2 linked regions of the Gloeobacter violaceus PCC 7421 genome follow. The protein of the gene in region 2 interacts with the protein of the main gene of each other region in a pairwise test. Links are inferred from orthologs where the notes say so. Each region holds a gene or a part of one and is shown on either strand. Other genes may lie near its edges. The genes, in order: cysK and cysE.

Region 1 (3,121 bases), 1.8 Mb from region 2 along the record:
GCAGCAATTGATTTTGCCGATGTGACTGGTCTTAAAACCAGTCGCCCCCTCAGCAGTTGCTAAGGGGGCGTCCCGGCGAATCTGGATATTCCGCAGTCTTGACTGCCGAAAGGAAACTCTTAGAGAGCCACAGCTCCGGCGCACAGCCGACCGTTCGCGGTCCGAAGATTCAAGCTAGTACCAGGTATACTCATCGGCACCACCTCCCTTTCCCTATTTGGTAATGTTGATGTTCCTCATGAATATAACAGTGCCCCGGTCGTAGTGGCAACTCCGTGCCCGGATGCCTAAACCGCCGGGGAGGATGACCGAACGACCACCCTCCAAGCGCAAACGGTACTAAGCGGTGTCTCCGTACTGCCGCTCCTCAGCGTAGAATTCGGGGTCTTCGGAATAGAAATTGGCGTCCTCATGGAAGCTGTCGTCCTGCGCGAAGGTGTCATCGGTGTCGGCGACAAAGCCGACCTCCGTTTCCCCTTCTGCGCCCTCGCTGCTGTCGGCCGACGCCTCGACGGTCTCGTTACCCTGGTCAAACAGTAGGTCGTCCCCTAAACCCAACACGAGGCCGGTAGCCAGCGCTCCACCGGCCGCCAGCGCGCCGGCACCAGAAAGCGCCAGCACTCCAGCGGTCGCAATGCCGCCGACCAACATAGCGGTGTCGTTGTCCATGCCGAAGATGTCACCGTCGGCAGGATCTAGCCAGTCCGGCATCTGAAAGCCTGGCACATCCTCGGGAAGGGGTTCTTCGCTGAAATTTTGGGGGTTCTCGGTCTCGCCTCCCAACTCGTCGTCCGTCGGTGTCCCCCCGGCGGGTTTGGGATCCGGCTCGTGGCCGTTTTCCTCATGGGACAGATTCCCGGTGGTATCGTCGCTACCGCCCTTGTCGTCGTTGTCGTTGTTGTTGTTTGGCATTTTTCGTCTCTGGGGTGGTGTGCACGAAGCACAGCCGAAACGAACCTTACTACCGCAGGATTACGCATCGACTATTGCCTGCATTTTCCAGTAGGGATAGCCGCTATTTTTTGCAACGCAACCGGCGGCTTACCGCCCGCTCCTAGCGGGCGACGGCGGTGGGCGATTGCCCTTCGTTCTGGAAAAGGGCCGTGCTCAAGTAGCGCTCGCCGAAGCTGGGTTGGATAAAGACAATGAGCTTGCCGGTGTTCTCGGGGCGCTTGGCCAGCTGCAGAGCCGCCCACAGAGCCGCCCCGGTGGAGATGCCCGAGAGAAGCCCTTCTTCTTTGGCAAGCCTGCGGCTGTATTCGATCGCTTTCTCATCGGCTACGGCGATCACTTCGTCGATCACGTCGCGCCGCAGTACATCCGGTACAAAGCCCGCGCCAATGCCCTGGATGAGGTGCGAGCCGGGTTTACCGCCGGAGAGCACCGGGCTTGCCGCCGGTTCCACTGCCACGATCTGCACGCCGGGCTTGCGCACCTTCCAGACTTCGCCCACCCCGGTCACGGTGCCGCCGGTACCCACCCCGGAGACAAAAATATCCATCTGCCCGTCGGTGTCGCGCCAGAGTTCTTCGGCGGTCGTCTCGCGGTGGATCTTGGGATTGGCGGGGTTGCGAAACTGCTGGAGTATAAACGCGTCGGGCACTTCGCGGGTAATCTCCTCAGCGCGGCGGATGGCCCCGCGCATCCCTTCTGAACCGGGGGTCAATTCGAGTTGGGCGCCGTAGGCCCGCAGGAGCGCCCGCCGCTCGCTGCTCATCGTCTCGGGCATCGTGAGGATGAGCCGGTAGCCGCGCGCCGCCGCCACCATGGCCAGGGCGATGCCGGTGTTGCCGGAGGTGGGTTCGACCAGGGTCGTTTTGCCCGGCAGGATAAAGCCCGACTTTTCGGCTTCGTTGATCATCGAGACGCCGATGCGGTCTTTGACGGAGGCGGCCGGGTTGAAACTTTCGAGTTTGACCACGATGCGGGCAAGGGCACCCTCGGCGGCCGGAATACGGTTGAGCTGCACCAGCGGAGTGCGGCCGATCAGTTCGGTGATGTCGTGAGCGATATGCATGGGTGGCAGGTTCGCTTAGATGTAGTACATGACGGTGCTCTGGCGGCGATCGTGCAGTTCGCAGAGCTTTTGGAGCGTATGGCCTTTGAGCACTTGCTCGGCCGCCCGGCGCGATTCGTCCCACGCCTCGCGGACGATGCTCGCTTCGAGGGTGTTGGGGGGCGTTTCGGTTTCGTCTTGCCCTTCGATGCACTGGACAATTTCAAGCAGGTGGATGGCAAAAGGTTCGCGCGCAAGCAGATACCCCCCCCGCGCCCCGCGTTGGGATTTGACCAGCCCGTGGCGGCGCAGGTCTGCCAGCAACTGCTCCAGATAGCGGTCGGGTATCGACTGGCACTGGGCAATTTCTTTGATCTGCATCGGTTCGCCCTTGCCGTGGCCGAGGGCCAGCTGCAGCATGGCAAGCAGGGCGTATTCACTTTTAGCGGAAAGTTCCACGGCCGCACCTCGCGCGACGACTCTCCTATGATACTAAATCTCCACCAAGTTAGTGGGGATTAAGCCCCGGATCCGGGGGACTCCAGGAAGCTGTTCATCGACTCCAGGTAGGCGCCGGGCGCTTCGAGCATCGGAAAATGTCCCGTCTGGGGAATGATCTTCAGCGTCAGACCGGGATTGACTTTCACCGCCCGCTTCGCTCCTGCTGCGGGAATAATCTGGTCGTACTCGCCGCTAATCAGCAAAGTCGGCACTGCGAGTTTGCGAAAGGCGTCGGGCATTTCGTAGGTGGCGTGTTTGCCGATCGAACTATAGAGTGTCCCCCGTGCGGCTGCCTGGTGAGCGACGACGTAGTCTTCGATAAACAACCGTGCCCAGCGATCTTCGAGCAACTTGTAGACGAACCTGCGCTGAAAGGCTTTGCGGGCGACGGCAAAATTCACCATCCAGGCAGGCCGCACCGCGATCACCACGTTGCTTGCCAGATAAAACGTCTCGAACAGCAGAGCTTCGTACTGAAACACGCCGGTGCAGGTGAGCACCAGCTTGCGCACGCGCTCAGGAAACAAATTGGCAAAGGCCAGACCGATCGAGGCTCCCATCGAGTGGGCGTTGAGGTCGATGCGCTCGAACCCGAGCCGGTCGATGAGGGCCAGCAGTTCGCGG
Region 2 (3,077 bases):
CCGACGACGTTGCTGGCGATGGTGGACGCTGCCATCGGCGGCAAGACGGGGGTGAACCACCCCCTGGGCAAGAACTTGATCGGCACCTTCCACCAGCCCTGCCTGGTGCTCATCGACCCGCAGGTGCTGGGGACACTGCCGCCGCGCGAGACGCGCGCCGCCATGGCCGAGGTGATCAAATACGGGGTGATCTGGGACGGGGACTTATTTAAGCGGCTGGAGCAATTGCCCAGCCTGCAACGCCCGGACGCGCGCACCCTCACCACGCTGCTGGTGCGCTCCTGCCAGGCCAAAGCCGAGGTGGTCGTGCGCGACGAGCGCGAAGGCGGTCTGCGCGCCATCCTCAACTACGGCCACACCGTCGGCCACGCCCTCGAAAGTGCCACCGGTTACCGCCGCTATCTGCACGGCGAAGGGGTCGCCCTCGGTATGGCGGCGGCGGGCCGGGTGGCAGTGGCGCTCGATCTCTGGAGCCCCGAGGAGCTTCGCCGCCAGGAGGCGTTGATTATCAAAGCCCGCCTGCCGGTGCGCTGGAAGAGCGACATCGCCAGCGAGGCGCTGCTGTTGCGCATGCAATCGGACAAAAAAGTCGAGGCGGGCAAGGTGCGCTTCGTGTTGCCGGAAGCGATCGGTCGCGTCCACACCGGGGTCGAGGTGCCCACAGAGGTGCTGCGCAGGGTGCTCGACACCCTGCGCGGTTGAGGGTGCAGCGGCACCCCTACCGGCCCAAAATGCATTGGCCCGGACAATGGCATTGGCCGGGCCACGGCTCAATATGGCCGACACCAGGGCGCCTGCGGCGGATTGCCGCTCGGGGAGGGCGCGAAAAACATCGTCTATCGGGCTGTTAAGATGGTGTAGCACTGGGCGCCGTTACTTTTACACGACTGTGTACAAAACCCTGGCAAGCGTCGTCGCTACCATCCGGGAAGACTTCCAGGCCGCCTTCGAGAAAGACCCGGCCGCGCGTTCGTGGTTTGAAGTGCTGACTTGTTATCCGGGTCTGCACGCCGTCGCCGTCCACCGCTTCGCCCATCTTCTGTACGCCCGCCGCTGGTTCTGGCCGGCGCGCTTTTTATCGCACATCGCCCGCTGGCTGACCGGCGTCGAGATTCATCCGGGGGCCACCATCGGCGCGGGCATCTTCATCGACCACGGCATGGGCGTGGTGATTGGTGAAACCGCCATCATCGGCCGCGACGCGCTGATCTACCAGGGCGTCACCATCGGCGGCACCGGCAAACAAAAGGGCAAGCGCCACCCCACCCTAGGCGACAACGTCGTGGTCGGCGCCGGGGCAAAAGTTTTGGGAAATATCGAAATCGGCAACAACACCCGCATCGGGGCCGGGTCGGTGGTACTGCGCACGGTGCCCAGCGACTGCACGGTGGTGGGTGTACCCGGCCGGGTGGTCTATCAGGACGGCGAGCGCATCGATCCGCTCGCCCACGGCCAGGTGCCCGACCCACTCGCCGATGTGATCCGCTCGCTGGTCCGCCGCATCGACGAACTCGAAAGCGAAGTGCAACAGTTGCGCACCGACAAAACCGGGAAACCGGCAGCTCCGAGTTGCGCCATCGAGGCGCGCTTGCTCGAAGACTTTTTGCACGGCCCGGGGATCTAGCCACCGGGTCGTACCGTTCAGACTGATGCGGTTAGGCTGGTGGCAACCAGTCCACGGCGAGGCAATACGGTGCGGGCGAAGATTGGCAGCGATAGACCCGAGCGACCGAAAAGCTTGTATGAGGCCGATTTTCATGCCTGGACCGCCCAGCAGGCTGCTGCGATCAGAGCGCGCCAGTGGGAGCGGTTGGATATTGAAAACCTGGCTGAGGAGATCGAGTCGTTGGGGCGGGCGGAGCGGCGAGAACTGGAAAGCCGGTTGGCCATCCTGGTTGGGCATCTTCTCAAATGGCAGTTCCAGAGCGGGCGGCGCAGCAACTCCTGGCAGGCGACCATCGATGAGCAACGAAGACAGATATCGCGGCGGCTGGCTGCCCAACCGAGTTTGAAGGCGCATCTTGTCGAGGCGTTTCAAGAAGGCCGGCAAGCGGGTCTGCGATTGGCTGTTCAGCAGACGGACTTGCCCTACGGCCATTTTCCCGTGGAATGTCCCTACTCCCTCGAAGAAGCGCTTGATCCTGGGTTTTTCCCCGGGACGCAGTCCGATCCGTCCTGATCTTCGCCGATCCAGGCGTCCGCTTCGATTTCGACGATCATCACCGGGTCGATGAGGCGGCGAATTTCAACCATCGTGGAAGCAGGCCGGATCTGGCCAAACACTTCGCCGTGGGCGCGGCCGACCGCCTCCCACTGCTCAATGTCCGTCACGTAGATGCGGGTGCGCACGATGTCGGTGAGGCTGCTTCCGGCGCGCAGCAGGGCCAGCTCGATATTCTTGAGTACCTGGAGGGTCTGGGCATAGGCGTCGCCTTCCCCGACCACCCGGCCTACGGCGTCGGTGGCCGTGGTCCCCGAGACCCACACCTGCCGCCCGACGCGCACGGTCCGCGAGTAGCCGACGATCGGTTCCCAGGGTGAGCCCGACGCCAGATTTTCGCGTTGCATGAGCCGGTACCCTCCTTCAGAACTTTAACCACCAGCACGGCCGCACCGCCTGGCCAAGGAGACACCCAGGCCAGGCGCTAAAATTGTAAAAGAACAGCAATAAACATTAGCCCACGACCGGGCTGCGGAGAGTTTCCATCATGGGGTTATTCAATAAACAAGTCCAGATGCCGACGACGGCGCAGGCTCTGCCCGGACGCGCGCAGAGGATGCCGGTGAGCGTTCCTCACCACGTCAACGGCCGTCCCCTCCAGCCGCCCTTCCCCCAGGGAACAGAACAGGCCATGTTCGGCATGGGCTGCTTCTGGGGAGCCGAACGCGTGTTCTGGCAAGCCGAAGGCGTCTACACGACGGCGGTCGGTTACGCCGCCGGGTTGACCCCCAACCCGACCTATCGGGAAGTCTGCAGCGGCATGACCGGCCACAACGAAGTTGTCCTGGTCGTCTTCGATCCCAGGGTGATTTCCTACGAGCGTCTGCTGCAAATCTTTTGGGAGAACCACGACCCG

What was found.
Region 1: the proteins of cysE (region 2) and cysK interact in binary tests that used the Escherichia coli proteins (3 or more experiments, as listed by UniProt). The link is inferred for Gloeobacter violaceus PCC 7421 from one-to-one orthologs.

What each region holds. Positions count from the first base shown.
Region 1 is NC_005125.1:849,165-852,285, reverse strand. The notes cover bases 37-2,836. They hold cysK (cysteine synthase A), read right to left. Parts: upstream 2,018-2,836; coding sequence 1,055-2,017; downstream 37-1,054. Other genes in these bases: GLL_RS04160 (alpha/beta fold hydrolase), read right to left, coding at 2,515-2,836; GLL_RS04165 (Rrf2 family transcriptional regulator), read right to left, coding at 2,033-2,455; GLL_RS04175 (hypothetical protein), read right to left, coding at 340-912. Outside these bases: phosphate acyltransferase PlsX, read left to right, coding at 1-25; more of GLL_RS04160, read right to left, coding at 2,837-3,121.
Region 2 is NC_005125.1:2,672,930-2,676,006, forward strand. Bases 1-2,756 are described here. They hold cysE (serine O-acetyltransferase), read left to right. Parts: upstream 1-889; coding sequence 890-1,624; downstream 1,625-2,756. Other genes in these bases: aroB (3-dehydroquinate synthase), read left to right, coding at 1-702; GLL_RS12995 (DUF29 domain-containing protein), read left to right, coding at 1,694-2,179; GLL_RS13000 (RidA family protein), read right to left, coding at 2,116-2,568; msrA (peptide-methionine (S)-S-oxide reductase MsrA), read left to right, coding at 2,709-2,756. Also shown: more of msrA, read left to right, coding at 2,757-3,077.